4 regions of the Specibacter sp. BI4 genome follow, and region 1 is predicted to be linked to each of the others. Evidence: riboswitches for the same ligand, from Rfam matches in the RefSeq annotation. Region 1 holds a riboswitch; each other region holds the start of a gene.
The links. Region 1 has a riboswitch for S-adenosylmethionine ahead of AC1L6K_RS00780 (OsmC family protein). Riboswitches for the same ligand answer to the same signal wherever they lie in the genome.
Positions count from the first base shown of each region.

Region 1 (5,221 bases):
GGTGCACTTATTCTGCGGGCGCCACCATGGGCAAGGCGCGCGGCAGGAAGGCCTGAACAGGGCCGCTACTTCCGGGCGATGCCCAGCATTTCCTCCACGGCCTCACAGGCCCCAAGGTCGTGCCCGGAAACTACCGGCGCGTCGCACGCCACGCGGCGCAGCAGCGAGCGGAAAACCTCACGTTCCTCGGTGCCGAGCGCACCAAGGACGGAGCTCTCGGCTTCGATGACACCCTGCTGCAATTTTTCCAGCTCCGCGCGGCCGGTGTCCGTGGCAACAACAATGCGGGCCCTCCGGTCGGCGGGATTGAGCTGCCGTTCCACCATGCCGGCCTTGACGAAGTCATCGATCAAGTAGGTCATGACGGTCCTGTCGATGCCCAGGTGCTGGGCCAGCGCCAACTGGTTGGGCTGCTCCCCCCGCACCACCGCCACAAGAACCTGGTAGCCCCGCGGGCCATGCGGGAACTCACCCATGGCCGCCGTCGAGGCGTTTTGATAGTTGCGCACCAGGACGCCCAGCGTCCAGCCAAAGTCATCGCGGGAGTCAATGGCGGGGGTTTCCGTTGCGGTGCTGTTGCTCATGACATCCATCATAACCGACCGACACGCTTTACAACAGATCATATTTGAGTAAGATGATCTGTGTAACCACATATATTTATGATGTGGCGGTTGCGTCATGCGAACTTGAGGAGCATCGATGGAACTTGGCGCTTATGGTTTTGGCGTCGTACAGGTGGAACCCGCAACGGGCACCCGCGTCGGTGCCGCAAAGAGGCGTCCTGAAATCCATTGAACTTTTCGGCACCGAGGTCAAGCCTCTGATCGACGCCGAACTTAAAACGAGCACCACCAACACCAAGGAGTCCGCAGCATGACTACACAAACCATTGGCATTCTCGGGGCAGGGAAGGTCGGCACGGGTGTTGCCCGGCAGGCGTTGAAGGCCGGGTACCGTGTGCTGATCGCGGCTTCCGGGGACCCAAAGGACATTTCCCTGATCGTGTCCGTCATGGCCCCCGGGGCCACCGCCGTCACGGCCGGGGAGGCCATGGCCCAGGCCGACCTGGTGGTCCTGTCCGTCCCGCTGCACAAGTTCCGCACCCTGGATCCGGCCGCGCTGGCCGGCAAGCACGTGCTGGACACCATGAACTTCTGGCACGACACCAACGGTGACATGCCCGAGCTGGCGGATGCGCCGTCGAGCTCCGAAATGGTCTTGGCGCACATCCCGGGAGCCCACTTGGCGAAGTCACTAAACCATATCGGCTACCACGAGCTGGAGCTCGACGCGCGGGCGGCCGGCACGGCGGGCAGGCGCGCACTGGCGGTTGCCACGGACCACGAGGCAACCCGTGCCTTGGTCCTGGAGTTCATTGAACGGCTGGGTTTTGACGCCGTCGACGCCGGAGCACTCGCCAACGGGACAGCCTTCGAACCGGGGACGCCCATCTTCACCGGCGCCTACGGCACGGCCGATTTGGCGGCGGAGTTGGCCGCGCACCTGGCCGGCCTCGGCGAGCTCACCGCGGCGCGCTGATCCGCCCCTGAACCGGGGCGGACTCAGACCTTGGTGATCACCGTGCTGAACGGGGTGGAGTTGCTGAACAGGTCCTGCACGGGGCAGTGCGCCTCCACCGTGCGGGCGAGTTCGACATAGCGTTCCTGCGTTTCCGGGCCCGTGATGTTGACCGCCAGCCGGATGTCGCTGAATCCCGGGCGGACGGTTTCGTCTATGCCGAACAGTCCGCGCACGTCAAGGTCGCCCTCGGCATGGATCGTGATGTCGTCGATCTTGATGCCCAGCTGCTCGGCGTACAGCCGGTACACCACCACCTGGCAGGAGATGACCGCGGCCAGCGCGTACTCGACCGGGCTGGCAGCCGTGTCGTCACCGGCCAGTGCGGCGGGCTCGTCCACGGTGAACTGGTGCTTGCCGGCGCTGATGCGCGTGGCCACCGAGCCCACGCCAACGCCTGCCACCTTGTAGGTAAGCTTCGCGTTGTCCGCGTCGGCGCCGATCCGCTGGGCCCAGGCCGCTCCGGCCTCGCCGAGGCGCGCGGAACGCTGGGCGGCGTCGTCAATAAGTGCTGTTTCAGTCATGATGTTCCTTCGCGTAAAGACGGGCGCCGTGCACCCCGCCATACTTACGCCACGGCAGGCGCCGGGCGTCGAATCCTCACCTGGGGCACCCCACTATGGTGTGGAGGGTTGCCGATCGAGCAGCCAGGGCCTTCGCTCGAAACTCTTGATTCTGTCCACCAGCCTGCCGGGCCCCGGCGCCTGCCTCAAGATATTCGTCACATGCGGCAACAATCCCGGCACGACGGCGGCCTACCCCTTCCCTGCCGTCAGGCGGACACACCGAAGCAACTTAAGATGGAGGCATGAGCGCAATACTTGTCGCAAAGGACCTCTCCGGAGGCCACGCACACCGCACCTTGTTCACCGACCTCTCCTTCACAGTCGCACCGGGCGACGTGATCGGCGTGGTCGGAGCCAACGGCGCCGGCAAGTCAACACTTTTGAGCATCCTGGCCGGGGCAGCCACACCGCAGGGCGGCAGCGTCAGCACCGCACCCCAGGACGCCTTCGTAGGATGGCTGCCGCAGGAGCATGAGCGGATCGACGGCGAGTCCATCGCCGCGTACATCGGCCGGCGCACCGGCTGCACACAGGCCACCGGGGACATGGAACGCTCGGCCGAGGCGCTGGGCTCCGGCAACTCCGCCGACGACGACAAGTACGCCGCAGCCCTTGACCACTGGCTGGCATGCGGCGCCGCCGACCTCGACGAACGCATCCCGGCAACGCTCGCCGATCTGGGCCTGGAATTGAGCCCCGACGCCCCCATGACGGGGCTGTCCGGCGGGCAGGCCGCCCGGGTGGCGTTGGCCGCGCTCCTGCTGAGCCGGTTCGACGTCGTTCTTCTGGACGAGCCCACCAACGATCTCGACCTGGCAGGACTGGCCCGGCTGGAGGAATTCGTGAAGGGGCTGCGCGGCGGCGTCGTCCTGGTCTCGCATGACCGCGAGTTCCTGGCCCGCACCATCACCTCCGTGGTGGAGCTGGACCTGGCGCAGAACAAGGTGGCCGTGTACGACGGCGGCTACGACTCCTTCCTCGAGGAGCGCGCCATCGCCAAGCGCCACGCCCGAGAGGCCTACGACGAGTTTGCCGACAAGAAGGCCGACCTGGTGGGACGCGCCCGGACGCAGCGTGAATGGAGTTCGCAGGGTGTGCGCAACGCCATGAAGAAGGCCCCCGACAACGACAAGCTCCGCCGCAAGGCCAGCTCTGAATCCTCCGAAAAGCAGGCCCAAAAGGTGCGCCAGATGGAGTCCCGCATCGCACGGCTCGATGAGGTTGAAGAACCCCGCAAGGAATGGGCGCTGCAGTTCAGCATCGGCGCAGCCCCGCGCTCCAGCACAGTGGTCTCCACCCTGAATGCGGCGGTGGTGCGGCAGGGCGGCTTTACACTGGGGCCGGTCTCGCTGCAGGTCAACGCCGGCGAGCGCATCGGCATCACGGGCCCGAACGGCGCCGGCAAGTCCACCCTCTTGCGCCTATTGCTGGGCCGCACCGACCCGGGCGACGGCGTGGCCTCCCTGGGCGCCAACGTCGCCATCGGCGAGATCGACCAGGCGCGCAGCCAGTTCCCGGAGGGCACGCCCCTGGGCGACGCCTTCGAGTCCCTGGTACCGGAGCTGAACCAGGGCGAGGTCCGCACCCTGCTGGCCAAATTCGGCCTGAAGGCGGACCAGGTGACGAGCCCCGTGGGCGCCCTCTCCCCCGGCGAACGCACCCGCGCATCACTGGCGCTGCTGCAGGCCCGCGGGGTGAATGTACTGGTGCTCGATGAACCAACGAACCACCTTGACCTGCCGGCGATTGAGCAGCTTGAGGAAGCGCTCGAGAACTACGAGGGAACGCTGCTGCTGGTCACCCACGACCGCCGGCTGCTGGAAAACATACGACTCGACACCCGCTGGTCAGTGCAGGACGGCCAGGTGGCGGAGCTGTAAGCGACGCTCCGGATGCTGCCCGGCGATGATTGGCAGGGCCGGTTGTCAGGGTGCGATGAAGCCGGCGTCCGTGGCGGCCGGCGTTGCCACGGACACCACGGACGCGTCTTTTCCGATCAGGAGAAGTTGATGCCCCCGTCGATGAGGACCGTCTGGCCGGTCATGTGGTCTGAATCCGGGCCGGACAGGAATGACACCAGCTTGGCGACGTCCTCCGGCTCCGAGACCCGGCCGGCAAGGATGTTGTCCACCTGTGCCTGCAGGGCGCTGCCGCGGGGGGTGCCGTCCCGCTCGGTGAGCTTTTCGTCGATGAGGTCCCACATGGCTGTGCCCACAACGCCAGGCGCGTAGGCGTTGACAGTGATGTTGTGCTTGGCAAACTCCATGGCCGCAGCCTGGGTCAGTCCGCGGACCGCCCACTTGGTCGCCGAGTAGGACGCCAGCACCGGGAACGGCCTGAAGGCCACGATGGATGCTGCGGCAATGATCTTCCCGCCCGTGCCCTGTGCGATGAATCGGCGGGCAGCCGACTGGTACGAGTAGTAGACGCCCTTGATGTTCACATCGATCATCCGGTCCAGGGCGTCGGGCTTGACGTCGAGGATCTCGTCGACCTGGGCGATGCCGGCGTTGGCGATGAACACCGTCAAGTCGCCCAGGGCGTCCGTCCCCTCCTGGATCATCCGCTCGATGTCTTCTGGATTGGAGACGTCACCGGTGACGCCTACCGCACGACGGCCGCGCAGCTCGACGGCGGCAACCACCGCATCGATGTTCTCTTGGGCGCCGGGGACGTCGGCGACGATGATGTCCTGGCCGTCGTCGGCCAGCCGTTCGGCGATGGCCCTGCCGATGCCCCGTCCGGCTCCGGTGATCAAGGCGACGCGTGAAGTGGATGCTTCCATGGTGCTTCCTCCTGATGGTGGCCGCTCGGGCTGGGCGGCGGCGGGGGATCAAGTAGCCCGATTCAACCAGCCTGTGCCTCGAATCACACTCTGGACAGTCCCCTTATCGCAGAGTGATAAAGGGGCAAATACTGCACGCCCCCGCCCCACCGCCGATCCAACCGGCGGACAATGGCACTGGCATTCTCACCAGTTGATAACAGCCGTTGGCCGTAGCGTGATGTGTGACACACACTGTAGGTAAGGCTTCTCCGCCGGAGATGGCAGCGCCCGCCAGTGCTGCCCCGGC
Region 1 covers NZ_CM155265.1:141,768-146,988, forward strand. Annotated here, with positions in the region: gene AC1L6K_RS00760 (LacI family DNA-binding transcriptional regulator) at 1-56, shown strand, start outside; gene AC1L6K_RS00765 (MarR family winged helix-turn-helix transcriptional regulator) at 66-584, opposite strand; gene AC1L6K_RS00770 (hypothetical protein) at 710-880, shown strand; gene AC1L6K_RS00775 (NADPH-dependent F420 reductase) at 877-1,542, shown strand; gene AC1L6K_RS00780 (OsmC family protein) at 1,566-2,105, opposite strand; SAM riboswitch class IV at 2,141-2,256, opposite strand; gene AC1L6K_RS00785 (ABC-F family ATP-binding cassette domain-containing protein) at 2,390-4,027, shown strand; gene AC1L6K_RS00790 (SDR family NAD(P)-dependent oxidoreductase) at 4,144-4,932, opposite strand.

Region 2 (5,221 bases), 1.2 Mb from region 1:
AATCCGGCAGGGCGGCCGACTCCTGGCTCATGACCAGCGCCCGGCTCGCATGGCGCACCCGCATCCTGACCCGCCTCTCAGTGGACCTGCGTGTGCGGCTGTTCCAAAGCGCGGAAGAGGAATCGGTGCGGGTTTTCGCCGCCAATCTGCGCGACGTGCTTTTGGCCGCGCCGGCAGGAAACCGCGCCACGCTGGGTCTCGACCCGGGGCTGCGCACGGGCACCAAAGTCGCCATCGTGGACGGCACCGGCAAGGTCGCGGCCACCGACACCATCTATCCCCACGCGCCGGCCAAGCGCTGGAACGAAGCCTTGGCCACGCTGGTGTCCCTGTCGCAACGCCATGGCGTTGAGCTGGTCGCCATCGGCAACGGCACCGCCAGCCGGGAAACAGACAAGCTGGCGGCCGAACTGGTCGCCGAGCTCAAGCGGCTGGCGCCGGACCGCCTGGTCACGAAGCTGGTGGTGTCCGAGGCCGGCGCCTCGGTGTATTCCGCCTCCGCGCTGGCCAGCGCCGAGCTGCCAGGCATGGACGTGTCCCTGCGCGGGGCCGTGTCCATTGCGCGGCGCCTGCAGGATCCGCTGGCCGAATTGGTGAAGATCGACCCCAAATCGATTGGTGTGGGCCAGTACCAGCACGACCTCACCCCGGCGAAACTTGAACGCTCACTGGGCGCCGTGGTGGAGGACTGTGTGAACGCCGTCGGCGTGGACCTCAACACCGCGTCTCCCGCGCTGCTGGCGAGGGTGGCCGGCGTCGGACCGCTGTTGAGCGAAAACATTGTGGCCCACAGGAACGAACATGGACCCTTCACCAAGCGCCGCGAACTGCTCAAGGTTGCCCGGCTTGGCCCGAAGGCCTTTGAACAGTGCGCCGGGTTCCTGCGGATCAGCGGGGGAGCGGAGCCGCTCGACGCGTCCAGCGTGCACCCCGAGGCTTATGGCGTGGCGCGCAAGATCCTCGCCGCGGTGGGTGCGTCGACGGCGGAAATCTCCGGGGGAGTGGGTGCCGCTGCTTCCGTGAACCCGGCCGAATTTGTCGACGGCAGCTTTGGCCTGCCCACGGTGCAGGACATCGTTGCCGAGCTGCAAAAGCCCGGCCGCGACCCCCGCCCCCGCTTTGAAACGGCCACCTTCACCGACGGCATCGAGAAAATCACCGACCTGCGCCCGGGCATGATCCTGGAAGGAACGGTCTCCAATGTGGCGGCGTTTGGCGCCTTTGTTGACATTGGCGTGCACCAGGACGGACTTGTCCACGTCTCAGCCATGAGCAATTCCTTCGTTTCCGATCCACACGCGGTGGTCAAGTCCGGCCAGGTCGTGCGTGTGAAGGTCCTTGAGGTGGAGCCCGAACGCAAGCGCATCTCCCTGACCCTGCGCCTGGATGACGAGGTGGGGGCCGGTGCCAAGGCAGGATCTTCCCAGCCAGGGAAGCCCGACGCCGGCCCCCGGACTTCCGGGCGTCCCTCGCCGAAGGGCGGCGGGACCGATGGCCGCGGACGAGGGCCGGGTAGTCAGCAGGGCACCAAGCAGGGGCCGGGTCAGGGTCCCCGGGGTGCCGGTGCGCAGGGCCGCCCCAACACCGCTGCGCCGTCGGCCGACACCGCCATGGCCGAGGCGCTGCGCCGGGCGGGACTTGGCAAGTAGGTCCGGGTCCGGGCCCATCAGCGTTCCGAAGCAGCCCGGCGGCAGGGGGCGGGCGCTGGCAGGTGCGTGTCCGGCGTCGTCCGTGCCTGCATCCTGCCGCTTCCGCTCCCCGCTCCGCAGATGCGCGCTCATGCAGGCCTGAACTGCTTCGAAACACCACGGGGCCAGCCGCTTGTTCAGCGCAAGCCACCTTTTGGGCCAAAAATCAAGCAGTTCTTCGCTTAAGTCATAAAGTTGTCACAATCTTGCGGCATTGCGGGGTTTCTTCCACACTGGATGCAGGTCATGAGTGTCAGCGCACAGCCCCGGCTTGCTGACCGGCAACCCTCCTTCCGCGGTGGGGTGCCCCGGGTGAGGACCTGGCATCGAACCGACCGGTTCCGGTGCAAGCGCGGGCCATAGATTTCAGGGCCCTCCGGGCAGTCAGTGCCGGAGGGTTTTGTTGCAGGCCTCTAGTGTGAAGGAATCCATCCATGAGTAACGGTTGGTCATTTGAAACCCGTCAGATCCACGTAGGCCAGCAGCCGGACGCCGCCACCGGTGCGCGGGCCCTGCCCATCTACCAGACGACGTCGTTTGTGTTCCCGTCGGCCGAAAGCGCAGCCGCACGGTTCGCCCTCGCCGAGCTGGAGCCCATCTACACCCGCATCGGCAACCCCACCACGGATGCCGTGGAGCAGCGGGTTGCCAACCTTGAAGGCGGTGTCGGTGCCCTGCTGCTCGCCTCGGGCCAGGCCGCAACAACCTTCGCCATCCTCAACGTGGCCGAGGCCGGGGACCACATCGTCTCCAGCCCGAGCGTCTACGGCGGCACGTTCAACCTGCTCGCACACACGCTGAAGCGGCTCGGCATCGAGGTCACGTTTGTCTCCGACCCCGACAACCTGGACGAATGGCGCTCCTCGGTCCGCCCAAACACCAAGGCATTCTTCGGCGAGACGGTGTCCAACCCCCGCCAGGACGTCCTCGACCTGGAAAACATCAGCACCATTGCCCACGAGGCCGGCGTGCCGCTGATCGTTGACAACACCCTTGCCACCCCGTACCTGCTCCGTCCGCTGGAATGGGGTGCCGACATCGTCATCCACTCGGCCACCAAGTACCTGGGCGGGCACGGCACCGCCATTGGCGGCGTGATTGTCGACGGCGGCAAGTTCGACTTCGCTGCCGACCCGGAGAAGTTCCCCGGCTTCAACACCCCTGACGAAACCTACAACGGCCTGGTGTTCGCCCGCGACCTCGGCGTTGGCAGCGCTCTCGGCGCCAACCTGGCCTACATCCTCAAGGCGCGCGTGCAGCTGCTGCGCGACCTCGGCTCCGCCATCTCACCGTTCAACGCCTTCCTCATCGCCCAGGGCATCGAGACGCTGAGCCTGCGCGTTGAACGCCACGTCAGCAACGCCGTGACGGTGGCCGAATGGCTTGAAAAGAACGAAAACGTGGAGGCCGTGGCCTACGCGGGAATCCCCTCCAGCCCCTGGTTTGAGCGCGGACGCAAATACGGGCCCAAGGGCATCGGCGCCATCGTCTCCTTTGACATCAAGGGCGGGGCGGAAGCCGGCAAGCGCTTTGTTGACGGCCTGGAACTGCACTCCCACGTTGCCAACCTGGGCGACGTGCGATCCCTGGTCATCCACCCGGCGTCCACCACGCACGCGCAGCTTTCCCCCGAACAGCAGCTTGCCGCCGGCGTGCGCCCGGGACTGGTGCGACTCTCCGTGGGCCTGGAAAATGTTGCCGACATCATCGCCGACCTTGAAGCCGGGTTCCGCACCGCAAAATCGTCCGTGAGCTGAATGGGCCACGTAATCAAGACGGCAGCGGAGCCCAAGGTGGTGACCCCCGACATTGAAACCGGCACACCCGAGCCGGCCGGCAGTTCGTGGTCAGCCGCCGTCGGCCAGGGCGGCGGGGTGCTGCGTTCGGTCCACATCGGCGCACTGCCGCTGGAGGCCGGAGGCGTGCTGCCCTCGGTGACAATGGCCTTTGAATGCTGGGGGACACTGAACGCCGCCGGCGACAACGCCGTGCTCATCCAACACGCCCTCACCGGAAGCACCCACGTCAGCCGCGGCGATTCCGAGGAAGACGGATGGTGGGAAGGCCTGGTGGGGCCCGGCGCGGTGATCGACACCGACAAATTCTTTGTTGTGTGCGCGAACATCGTGGGCGGGTGCTACGGCACCACCGGCCCGTCCAGCATTGCCGGGGATGGCAGGCCGTACGGCTCCCGCTTCCCGTTCGTGACCATCCGCGACTCTGTCCACGCCGAGGCGCGCCTGGCCGACATCCTTGGTGTCAGCTCCTGGCACGCTGTCATCGGCGGGTCCATGGGGGGCGCGCGGGCGCTGGAGTGGGCGGCCACGTACCCCGGCCGTGTGCAGCGCTGCGCCGTGGTGGCGTCGTGCGCGGCCAGTACGGCCGAGCAAATTGCGTTCGCCCAGGCCCAGGTGCTGGCGATCCGCCAGGACCCGAACTTTGCCGGCGGGGATTATTACGACGGCGCAGCCCCCACCTCAGGCCTGGGGCTCGCCCGACGGATTGCCCACATCACGTACCGCTCAGAAACGGAGATGGAGACGCGCTTTGGCCGCAAGGCCCAGGACGACGGCGGCACCATCAACCACGGGCGGCTCGGGACTGCCGCTGTGGGCAGGTACCAGATCGAAAGCTACCTGGACCATCAGGCACAAAAGCTGGCTGGCAGGTTCGACGCCAACAGCTACATCGCCATCACCGAGGCGCTCATGAGCCACGACGTCACCCGGGACCGCGGCACACTCGAGCAAGCCCTGGCCGTGACGGGCGGCGTTGAATTTCTCGTGGCGGCGGTCAGCAGCGACCGGCTGTACTTCCCGGCACAGTCGGATGCCCTGGCCGCGGCACTGCCGGGCGACGTGCGGGTTGCGCGGATTGATTCGGGCATTGGCCACGACGGCTTCCTCACCGAGGTGGCTGCCGTGGGCGAATTGCTGCAGGAATCCTTCTTCACCCCTTAAACATCAACCCGCTTAAATAACTGCCCCGCAGTTGTGGTTGCTGAATCAACTTAAATAGGTTGATTCGGCAACCACAACTGCGGGGCAGTTGGCTTGGGGGTTAGAAGTTCTTGAAGATTGCCTCGCGGTGGACGGCGTACTGTTCCGCCGTGACTTGGCCGTTGCGGCGGGCGGTGTCCAAGGCGTCAAGCTGGCGCTTGAGCTCCGCCTCGGCCCGCATCCGCTCGTTGGCGAATCCGGTGGTCTGGTGTCCATGGGAATTGTCGTAGTTGCCCAGCGGAACACCATTGAGCAGCGTCCCCGCATACGGGACATTCGCTGTTGGCTGGTGGGCAACACCAACCCGGCCGGCCTGTTTGGTTGCCGCGTACGGGTTGGCCTCGTTTGCACGCTTCTTGCGGGCTGCTGCCTTGGCGAAGGAACTGATGAGGATGATGGCGACGACCACCAGCGCAAAATACGGTTGGATGCTGAACGACGCGGAAGAAGACGCAGCGACACTGCCCTCTGCAAGTGACCCGAGCATGACTGGCACAACACACCTCTTCTTCGTAGGGCGCGAAACCCGCTGCA
Region 2 covers NZ_CM155265.1:3,592,904-3,598,124, reverse strand. Annotated here, with positions in the region: gene AC1L6K_RS16495 (Tex family protein) at 1-1,649, shown strand, start outside; SAM riboswitch class IV at 1,931-2,047, shown strand; gene AC1L6K_RS16490 (bifunctional o-acetylhomoserine/o-acetylserine sulfhydrylase) at 2,123-3,445, shown strand; gene metX (homoserine O-acetyltransferase MetX) at 3,446-4,648, shown strand; gene AC1L6K_RS16480 (hypothetical protein) at 4,749-5,174, opposite strand.
Region 2: it holds a riboswitch for S-adenosylmethionine, as region 1 does, so the genes downstream of both, AC1L6K_RS16490 (bifunctional o-acetylhomoserine/o-acetylserine sulfhydrylase) here and AC1L6K_RS00780 (OsmC family protein) in region 1, are expected to answer to the same signal.

Region 3 (5,221 bases), 690 kb from region 1:
AAAGGTGGGCCCGATCTTTGCCAGCACGGCGCGCTGCTTGTCCCCGGGAATCCCGGACACGTCGAGGTTGCTGCGCTCGAGAATGACGGTTTTGGCCACTGCCGGCTTGAGTCCTGCGGCGTCGGCGAGGATTTGTGCCGTTTCTTCGGGGTTGGCCGCAGCCCAGACGCGGGCCTTTTCGTAGGCGTCGACAACTGTCTGCGCCAGTTCGGGCTTTTCCTTCAGGAACGACTCGGTGGCGTTGAGGAAACCGTAGGTGTTGAAATCCAGATTCCGGTAGAAGAGTGTGGCGCCTTCTTGTTCGGCTGTGGCCATGATGGGATCCAAACCGGACCAGGCGTCGACGGAACCGTTCGCCAGGGCTGCGCGGCCGTCGGCATGCTGGAGGTTCTCCACTGTCACGTCCTTGGTGCTCAGGCCGGCCTCTTCCAGTGCCTGGACCAGGAAGAAGTACGGATCGGTGCCCTTGGTTGCGGCCACCGACTTGCCCTTGAGATCGGCAACCGAGGTGATGGCGGAGCCCTTGGCGGTAACCAGTGCCGCCCATTCGGGCTGGGAGTAGAGAGAGATGGTCTTGATGGGTGAGCCGTTGGCGCGGGCCAGCAGCGCCGCGGAACCCGCGGTGGAACCGACATCGACGGCTCCGGCGCGCAGGGCCTCGTTGGCCTTGTTTGAACCTGCCGACTGCAGCCACTTCACCGTGACGCCCTTGTCCGCCAAGGTCGCCTCCAGCCAGCCCTTTTCCTTGATGACGAGGCTCAGCGGGTTGTAGGTGGCAAAGTCGAGGGTCAGCGTGCCGGATCCGCCGCTGTTGCCGGCGGCGTCGAAGGCTGCGTTTTCACCGGCGCAGCCGGCCAGGGCGAGCGTGGAGACGGCGGCTGCGACGCTCAGGAAGGAGCGGCGGTTGACAGAGCGTGAAACAGGCATGATGGTCCTAAAAATGGTTGCGGTGGTGAAAGTGCGGGAGCGCTGGAATGGGGAGGTTAGTGGCCGTCGACGCCGAGGCTGGCCAACAGCGAACTGCGCAGCCCGGCCAGCTCCGTTGACGCCCGGTTGCGGGGTCGCGGGCCGGGCACGTCCACCGTGCGCACAATGGTCGACCCGGCGCGGCCGCTCCCGTCGGAGCCGAGCAGGATGATGCGGTCGGCAAGCTGCAGCGCCTCGTCAACGTCGTGGGTGACCAGCAGGACAGTTGCCGGCTCGGCGGCGTGCACGTCCAGCAGCAGATCCTGCATCGTAATCCGGGTCAGGGCGTCCAAGGCGCCGAAGGGCTCATCCAGCAGCAAAACGCCTGGATTGCGGGCGAGGGCACGGGCCAGGGACGCCCGTTGTGCCATGCCGCCGGAGACCTCCCGCGGCCTGTGCCCGGCGAAATCTGACAGGCCCACCAGTTTGAGCAGGTTTTGCACCGTTTGGCGGCTGCGGGTGGCGTCGGCGCTGGTGGGCACACCAATCGCCACGTTCCCGGCGATCGACTTCCATGGCAGCAGGCGGGGCTCCTGGAATGCCACGGCACAGCGCGAATCGATGCCGGACACGGCCGTTCCGTCGATGGAGACGGTGCCGGCGCTCGGGGCATCGAGCCCGGCGACGGCACGCAGAAGGGTGGATTTCCCACAGCCGGAGGGTCCGAGCAAGGCGACGATTTCTCCGGCTCGCACGTCAAAGGAGACATTGCGGAGCACTGTGTGGGTGCCGGCCCCGGAGCCAAAGGAACGGCCCAGGTCCTGAAAGGACACCGGCATGGCGGCCGTGCCCTGCGGATCGGAGACTGCCGGGGAGGCTGGTGCGGGTGGCGAAAGCAAAGCAGACATGGGAACACTCCATCGGTGCTGGCGGTAGCACCCTGCCGGTATCAACACCCGGGAAGGGTGCCGACCAGGGTTGCTGCGGCGTCGTTGAGCCAGATCTCTCAGCCGCTCGGGATGGTCACCTTTAGACTAGGTCCCCGCACCGGACCGGCAGAAATTGGATGGCCTGCCGCGGTTCGCGGAGCGTAACAATTCAATTGGCCGAGCGCTGCAGGGACGGCATAAGCTCAGATCATGGCACATGCAAACGACCCCGCAACCATTCGCCGCCTGCTGACGACGCCGGGCCGCTGGGCTGTGGTTGGATTGTCCAGCAACCCCCGCCGCGCCGCCGTCGGCGTCTCCTTGTTTCTGCAGCGGCACCTGGGCCAGGAGATCATCCCTGTCAGCTTGAAGGGCGACGACGTCCACGGCGCCAAGGGTTATAAAACACTGGCCGAGATCCCGGGAAGCATTGATGTTGTTGACTGTTTCGTGAATTCCACGAAGGTGGGCGCCGTGGTTGACCAGGCAATTGCCGTGGGCGCCCGGGCCGTCTGGCTGCAGCTGGGCGTCATTGACGAGGCGGCGGCACAGCGGGCAGCGGACGCCGGCCTGGATGTCGTCATGGACACCTGCCCCAAAATTGAGGCTGCGGCACTGGGCCTTTAGCCGCCCCACCCTGGCGGCAATGGTGGGCCACAACCCAGCACTGCCGCCATTGCGGAGCCGGACTATTTCCAGAGACGCTTGCTGGCCAGGCGGGCGCCGTCCCCAAGGGCCGACAGCTTGGCTGCGGCAATCTGTGGATGGACGCGGCCGCCCAGGCCGCAATCCGTGGAGGCGATGATGCTTTCACGCCCCACGACTGAGGCAAAGCGTTCAATCCGGTCGGCCACCAGCTCCGGGTGTTCAACCACGTTCGTTGCGTGCGAGACGATGCCGGGCACAATTGACTTGCCCTCGGGCAGCTTGGTGTCCTGCCAGACTTTCCACTCATGTTCGTGGCGGGCGTTGGCAGCCTCGAAGGAATACGACCCAGCATTGATCTGGAGCATGGTGCCAACCAGCTCGGGGAACGGCAGGTCGGTGGTGTGCGGGCCGTGCCAGGAACCCCAGCACAGGTGGAAACGGATCTGGTCCTCCGGCAGCCCGCGCAGTGCGTAGTTCAACGCCTCAACCCTGATCTGGGTGAACTTGAGGTAGTCCTCAACCGACGGGGCCGGGGTGATCTGGTCCCAGTTCTCCGCGATCGAGGGGTCATCGATCTGAAGTGTCAGACCGGCATTGATGACGGCAGTGTATTCCTCCCGCAGCACGTCGGCACAGGCGTAGATGAATTCTTCCTCCGTCGCATAAAATTCGTTGGAAATGCGGGAGGCGCTGCCGGGGGACAGGGCTGCCACGAATCCTTCCGCGACGTTTGCCCGGGACATTCCGGTGGTGAGATTCTTGATGTCGGAGGCGACGGCGTCGTGCCCGGTGTAGACCAGCGGGCCGGTGCATTTCGGGAACAGTTTTGCGCCGGCGGAGAAGATGCCGGAGGCGGGGTCGTTGTAGGCCTCGGCAAAAATGGCACGGTCTCGGCGGTGCACAAAGCCCGTCAGTGCAACGTTGCCGGGCGTCGACTCGACGGCGTCAACAGCCCATTTCTGGTCCGCATCCAGCTCCAGTCCGCCCATGCGGGCAAAGGAGTAGGACCACCAGGCGCCGTAATCGACGGCGGTGGACATGGCATGACCGAATTCGCCGTCGTTGACGATGTCAATTCCGGTGGCTTGTTGGCGTGCCACCACGTCAACGACGGACTCCTCCAGCAGCAACTCAAATTCCGCCGTGGCACCATCGGCTTCCTTCACCTCATTGGCGGCGAGCAGGGCAGGGGTGCGGGGCAGCGAACCCGCATGGCTGGTGCGGATGTGGGTGGTATTTAAAGACACGATTGGTTTCCTTTCCATCGTTTCTGGCGGTAGCACCGTACCTTGGCCCGCCGCATCAATTCGGCGGGCATTGGATGGTTGCTGCGGCGTCAACAAGCCAGGTCTCTCGGCCGCTCTGGATGGGATGTGTGTCAGCCTAGCGCCCGGAAACGCCCGGCAAAAAATTGTCTGCCGGATGTGACGCCCGGGGTCCGGCCGGCAGTTCCCGTCGGCAAATCGCCGAGGGGACTGGCGCCATCCCTGCGGCTCGGGATTATGCTCGGACCATGGCGCAAATCACAGGGCCGCGCGTCTCCGGGCACCCTCGGCCGGTGGCCCCCCACACTGAACGCCCGGAAGGAAGACATGCCGCAGCACCTTGACCGTTCCCGCCACCGGCAGCGCTGGATGGGGTTGTTCATCGTCGCATTGGCCGTTGCGCTGGTGGTCGGCGGCCTCTGGTGGGTCGCCGCAACGGCCGGCCCGGCCGGGGATGCAGCCGCGGCGGCTGCCACCACCGGGACTGCGGGCAGCAGCGCGACGGCGGCCCCGTCAGCCCCGGCGACCACGGCGAAAACTGGTGCGGCGGACCCGACGGAAGCTCCGGCGTCGGACACTGCCCCAATCACGCCGGCGGTCGATCCGGTGACGGGGCGGGTCAGCACCCTCGACGGGATCGTACCGGACTATGTGCTGCCACCCATCGAAAATGGTCTGGCCCCGGTGCTGACAAAGGTGCCCACCGAGCAAATGGTGGTGTTCCTGACCATCGACGACGGCGCCGTGAGGCGGGACTCGGACCTGGCGCTGCTGGAGGAGAGCGGCATCAAGGCGTCACTGTTCCTGACACACGCCTTCATTGCAGGCGATCCGCAGCATTACCAGAAATATGTGGCGGCCGGGCACTTGATCGAGAATCACACCATGACCCATGATTTGGGCTTCATCAAGTTGAGCTACGAGCAGCAAAAAGCCGAGATCTGTGCGATGGCCGATTACGAGGAACAGCAGTACGGACGCCGGCCCGTGTTCTTCCGGCCACCCGGCGGGCCCTACACGCAGGCCACCCGACAGGCTGTGGCGGAGTGCGGCATGAAGGCAGTCATCGACTGGGAAGCCAAGGCCAACGCCGGTGGCATGGACTACCAGATCGGGGCCGGGCTGCGGCCGGGGGACATTGTCCTGATGCACTTCCGGCCGGAGTTCCCGGACGATCTGGGCGCTTTTCTGCGGGCGCAAAAGGCTGCCGGGCTCAAGGTTGTGCTGCTTGAGGACTACCTGGCCACCACATAGCGGGGCGGCCCTGGTTCCGGCACGTGCCGCCGGGCTGTTCACCGGGTAGCGTTGATGCCATGACGCGCATTGTTTACTACACGGCGGCAACCCTGAACGGCTTTCTGGCGGACCGGAACCACTCGCTGGACTGGCTTTTTGCCGTTGACGACACTGACGGGCCGGACATCGCGGGGTTCATGGACACCATGGGCGTCTTCGTGGAGGGTTCCTCCACCT
Region 3 covers NZ_CM155265.1:829,125-834,345, forward strand. Annotated here, with positions in the region: gene AC1L6K_RS03910 (aliphatic sulfonate ABC transporter substrate-binding protein) at 1-927, opposite strand, end outside; gene AC1L6K_RS03915 (ABC transporter ATP-binding protein) at 984-1,814, opposite strand; SAM riboswitch class I at 1,821-1,932, opposite strand; gene AC1L6K_RS03920 (CoA-binding protein) at 2,046-2,462, shown strand; gene AC1L6K_RS03925 (cobalamin-independent methionine synthase II family protein) at 2,525-3,730, opposite strand; SAM riboswitch class I at 3,742-3,856, opposite strand; gene AC1L6K_RS03930 (polysaccharide deacetylase family protein) at 4,076-5,002, shown strand; gene AC1L6K_RS03935 (dihydrofolate reductase family protein) at 5,062-5,221, shown strand, end outside.
Region 3: it holds a riboswitch for S-adenosylmethionine, as region 1 does, so the genes downstream of both, AC1L6K_RS03915 (ABC transporter ATP-binding protein) here and AC1L6K_RS00780 (OsmC family protein) in region 1, are expected to answer to the same signal.

Region 4 (5,221 bases), 190 kb from region 1:
ACTGCAGGTTCATGCACGCAGCGTCCGCGTCACACAATTCACTGAGCTCGTCAGCATCCGGGCTCCCCTGCAGCATCAGGAGGGCCACCGTTGACAGGGGGCCCACCGAAAATTTGGCGGTAATCTGGGCCAGAAGCGGGCCCACGGCAAACACCCCGACGACTGTGGCCAGCAGGAAACGGGACTCCCGCAGGGATGGCCGGGTGAACAACCTGCCGGTGTGCACCCGCCGGCCCGTACCCAGCAGCCGCCCCGCCACGATGCCAAACAAGGCACCAAACAGCAGTTGCAGCGTCTCTGCGGTGCCCACGAAAAGTACGAACATCAACGAGAACGCCACCAGCCAGGTCCGAATGCGGTGGCGCCACAAGTTGTTCAGGGAAGCAGTGGCAGCCCCGAGCGCTGCCGCAGCGCCGCCAAAAGCGCCGAGGACATAGTTTCCACCGATGAAGCCAAGCCACGCGTCGTTGCCCGCGGTCCCCAGCACCACCAGGCCCGCAAGCGCCAGCGAGCTGACCACATGCCCCAACAGGAACATCAACACCGCCCGCCACGTGCCGATCGTCCGTTCGGCAATGCCAACGCCGATGGCGATGACAACGAAAAGCACGATCAGTCCCGGCCACGAACCAGCGAAGAAGGCACTCACCAGCAGTGTCCACCAGGTTGCCATCACGTCGTCCAGATTGATGCCGATCGCAGCCAGCACATCCTCGGACATGCCCCCGGTCAACGCACCCGTGGCTGCCGTTGCCACGACAACCAGCAACAGGAGCGCAGCCGTTGCCGGCGACTTCCGCAAAAACAAGACGGCTCCGGATAATTTCGACTTGGATTTGCTGGCAACAGCTGGTTCGCTGATCATCTCTTGTCCCTTGTCTCGTCGCCGGGATTTTGTGGATCCGTGGACTAATCCAATAAAAGCACAACGCCTGCCCCATAAACAGACCTGGACCGACGTTCCCCAAACACTGGCCACAGCCGGATCAACGTGGAAACATGGCATACACTCCCCTGAGCCGGCACGCCGCGTGCGGGAACACGGCGAAGACCGGCAGCGGATACCGCCCCACAATTCGTCGGGCCCTGCTTGCTGGAACCAGCGAAAGGAACCCAATGGCTGCCACCGCACCGTTGACAACCTCGGACATTCGTCGCCTCTTTCTGGAGCACCAGGCCGGATCCGGCCATGCGGTGCTGGAACGGGCCGAGCTGGTTCCCCGCAACGATCCCACCACGCTTTTCACAGGCAGCGGGATGCAGCCGTTGCTGCCGTATCTTTTGGGCGCCGACCATCCCTCGGGAAACAGGCTCGCGGACAGCCAGACCTGCCTGCGGTCCCAGGACATGGAGGAAGTTGGCGACAACCGGCACACCACATTCTTTGAAATGCTGGGCAATTGGAGTTTGGGGGCCTACTTCAAGGAAGAGCAGATCCCGGCGTTGTGGCACTTCCTGACCGTGGTGGTGGGACTGGACCCGGACCGCATCTTTGTCAGCGTGTTTGGCGGGGACCCGGACCGGGACATACCGCGCGACAACGAAAGCGCTGACATTTGGGAACGGCTCTTCCTCGCGGCCGGCGTCAGTGCCGACCGGGTGGACTTGGGTACGGAGGAACACGGCAACGCCGTGGGAAACCAGGGCGCACGCATTGCCTTTTATGGCGACAAAAACTGGTGGTCCCGTGGCGGATCCCCGGATGGAACGCCAATCGGTGATCCCTGCGGCCCGGACACGGAGGTGTTCTACTTTTTCCCCGATGTGAAGCATGACACCGCCTACGGCGCCTGTTCACACCAAAACTCCGATGGCGGACAGTTCCTGGAAATCGGCAACTCGGTGTTCATGGAATACCAGCACAAGAAGGAAGGATTCGTCAGACTGGCGCGGCACCAGGTTGACTTTGGCGGCGGGCTGGAAAGGATTGCCGCCGCGGCGATCGACAGTCCCGATGTCTTCAGGACCAGCCTGCTGTGGCCCCTGGTGGCGCGGCTGGAAGAACTGACGGGCACCTCCTACGAAGCACACCAGACAGAGTTGCGCATCATTGCCGACCATGCCCGCGGTGCAGTTTTCCTGGCCAATGACGGTGTGCGCCCAAGCAACAAGCTGCAGGGCTATGTCATGCGGCGCTTGCTGCGGCGGGCCATGCGGTTCGCCCACGGGCTGGGTGTGGAAAAGAACTTCCTGGGCGCTCTCGTGCCCGTGGTGGTGTCCATGTACGGGGATGCCTACCCCGAACTGGCCGACCGGCAGCAGGAGATCGAAACAGTCCTCAGCAAAGAGGAGCGCTCCTTCCGCCGCACCCTGGCCAAGGGGCTGCGGGAACTGCGGCACTTTTCCGCCGAGGGGCAGCTGGGCGGCCACGCCTTCTTTACCTTGTCGGACACCTACGGATTCCCGGTTGAACTCAGCCATGAAGAAGCCGTTTCCCAGGCCCTGGATGTGTCGCCGGTCTGGCGGGAGGAGTTTGACCTTCTCCTGTCCCAACAACGCGAACGCTCGCAAAAGACCGACACACTGGGGGTCAAATAGTTGAGTCGCGCGCCGGGGAGCTGATGGCCGGGCCCACGTCGGCAGGTGCTCAAGGGGCCTTGCTTCCGCGTCATCTTCCGCCACATTGGAGCCCGGATTTTCCCCGCCTCCATGTTTCCTGTGTTAGTTTGCAGAGGAGTAATGAGCGCCAGCGCCAAGCCCTGACTTGCTGGCCGGCAACCCTCTTTCCGGCGGGGTGCCTCAGGTGAATACTCGGCAAACCCAGCTTCCCACGGCTGATGTTTGCAAGCGTGAACCCCCTGCGGCACTTAAAGCAGGTTCTCCGGCATTGAGAACCGGGCTTTGCAGCACCGCCACCAGCTCCCGCTTGCAGTCTCGGCCACCTGCACTGAGGAGACACCATGTCCGCGGACGCATCCCCCTTGGCCTATCGGCTCATCACCGGCCCCGACGACCGCTCGTTCTGTGAGCGCATTTCTGCAGCCCTGGCGGAGGGTTATGTTTTGCATGGCGGGCCCGCTGTCACATTCAACGGCAGCAGCGTCACCTGCGCCCAGGCGGTCATCCTCCCGCAGGCTGTTGCCACAAGCGACGCCGCGGTGGCCACGGCCGCGGATGATCTCGATGCCCAGCTCGAGTTCGACGGCGAGGGCATCGCATGAGCTACGCAGGCGACCTGGCCCCCGCAGCGGCGTGGGACCACGTGGCGGCCGGGGCAGTCCTGCTTGATGTGCGCACCGAGGGTGAATGGGCGCACATCGGCGTCCCCGACATCTCCTCGCTGAACACTGAGCCCGTCTTCATTCAGTGGAATCTGGCCAACGGCACAAACAACCTGCGGTTCCTGGCCGAGCTGCAGGCCGTTGTGCCCGCCGACAAGGAGCTTGTGGTGCTGTGCCGTTCCGGGGCGCGCTCCATTGCCGCGGCCGAGGCCGCAACAGCAGCCGGCTACACGGCCTACAACGTCCTTGAAGGCTTCGAAGGCATACCCGACGGCTATGGCGACAGGGTCGTCAACGGGTGGAAAAACCGCAAACTGCCCTGGCACTGACCCAGCCACAAACATGGGCGGGCGAACAGCCGGACGCTTGGGCCGCCGTCGTACTTCACACGCGTGCCAGGCACACGAGACCATCAGCGAAAGCCAAGGGAACAGCAATTGAGCAACTTTAACGAGCACGCAGCCGTCTGGGCCGAAGACACCCAGGCCGTGCGCGGCGGACTTGACCGCACCCATTTCCAGGAAACTTCCGAAGCCCTCTTTTTGAACTCCGGCTTTGTGTATGACTCCGCCGAAGCCGCCGAGCAGGCATTCACGGGCGAGGTGGACCGCTTTGTCTATTCGCGCTACGGAAACCCGTCGGTCGCCACCTTCCAGGAACGGCTGCGGCTGCTGGAGGGCAAGGAGGCGTGCTTTGCGACGGCGTCTGGCATGTCCGCCGTGTTCACCGCGCTGGGTGCCTTGCTGGCTGCCGGGGACAGGGTGGTTGCCTCGCGCTCCTTGTTTGGTTCCTGCTTTGTCATCCTGAACGAACTGCTGCCCCGCTGGGGTGTTGAGACGGTGTTTGTTGACGGACCCGACCTGGCGCAATGGCGCGAGGCCCTGAGAGTGCCCACCACGGCAGTGTTTTTTGAGTCCCCGTCGAACCCGATGCAGGAAATCATTGACGTGCAGGCTGTGTGCGACCTCGCCCACGCCGCAGGTGCACAGGTGGTGGCGGACAACGTGTTCGCGACACCGCTGCTGCAGCGCTGCGGTGACTTTGGTGCCGACATTGTTGTGTACTCGGGCACCAAGCACATTGACGGGCAGGGCCGGGTGTTGGGCGGTGCCATCCTGGGCACGAAGGAGTTCATCGAGGGCCCCGTCAAGAATCTGATGCGCCATACAGGGCCCGCGTTGTCGGCGTTCAACGCCTGGGTGCTGACCAAGGGGCTGGAAACCATGAACCTGCGCGTGACGCATTCGTGCAACAGCGCACTGGCCCTGGGCGAGTTCCTGGAAGCCCAGCCGCAGGTCAGCCGCGTGCTGTACCCGCTTCTGCCCTCGCACCCGCAGCATGAGCTGGCGAAAAAGCAGATGAAAGCAGGCGGCACGGTGTTGACCTTTGAACTGGCGGAACCTGCCGGCGGGACCACCAAGGACGCGGCGTTTTCATTGTTGAATGCCCTCCAAATCATCGACATTTCAAACAACCTCGGCGACACCAAGTCGCTCATCACGCACCCGGCCACCACGACACACCGCGCCATGGGCCCGGATGCACGTGCCGCGATTGGGCTCTCCGACGGTTTCCTGCGCCTCTCAGTGGGCCTGGAGGATGTGGACGATTTGAAGACGGACCTGGGCAGGGCCCTGGCCGCTATTTAGTGAGCTTGCGCACCCATGCGGTGAAGCTGGCCACGTCGGAGCCGGACATGACGGCGGCTGGCGGCTCGCTCACGGGGACAACCATCAGTGCCAGCGCGTCAGCGGGGAATGCTGCCATCCATGTGCCAGCCTCGGAGGGCTTTCCGGCAGTTGCCGCCGCATCAACCCCTGCCGCGTTGCACAGGAAGAGACTCGAGTGGGCCCCCATCGGGTCGACGACATCGACCCGTTCATTGAGCAGCTCAAGAATTTCCGCGTGCAGCATGGTCACGGCGTGGGCGCCGGTCGTCAGCTGCACGCAGTGCATCAGCTTGGCGCCCTTGCGTCCGCGCGGCAGGTCCACATCGGTGG
Region 4 covers NZ_CM155265.1:333,273-338,493, forward strand. Annotated here, with positions in the region: gene AC1L6K_RS01610 (bifunctional lysylphosphatidylglycerol flippase/synthetase MprF) at 1-865, opposite strand, end outside; gene AC1L6K_RS01615 (alanine--tRNA ligase-related protein) at 1,117-2,538, shown strand; SAM riboswitch class IV at 2,676-2,796, shown strand; gene AC1L6K_RS01620 (DUF1737 domain-containing protein) at 2,901-3,161, shown strand; gene AC1L6K_RS01625 (rhodanese-like domain-containing protein) at 3,158-3,550, shown strand; gene AC1L6K_RS01630 (O-succinylhomoserine sulfhydrylase) at 3,659-4,870, shown strand; gene AC1L6K_RS01635 (hypothetical protein) at 4,863-5,221, opposite strand, start outside.
Region 4: it holds a riboswitch for S-adenosylmethionine, as region 1 does, so the genes downstream of both, AC1L6K_RS01620 (DUF1737 domain-containing protein) here and AC1L6K_RS00780 (OsmC family protein) in region 1, are expected to answer to the same signal.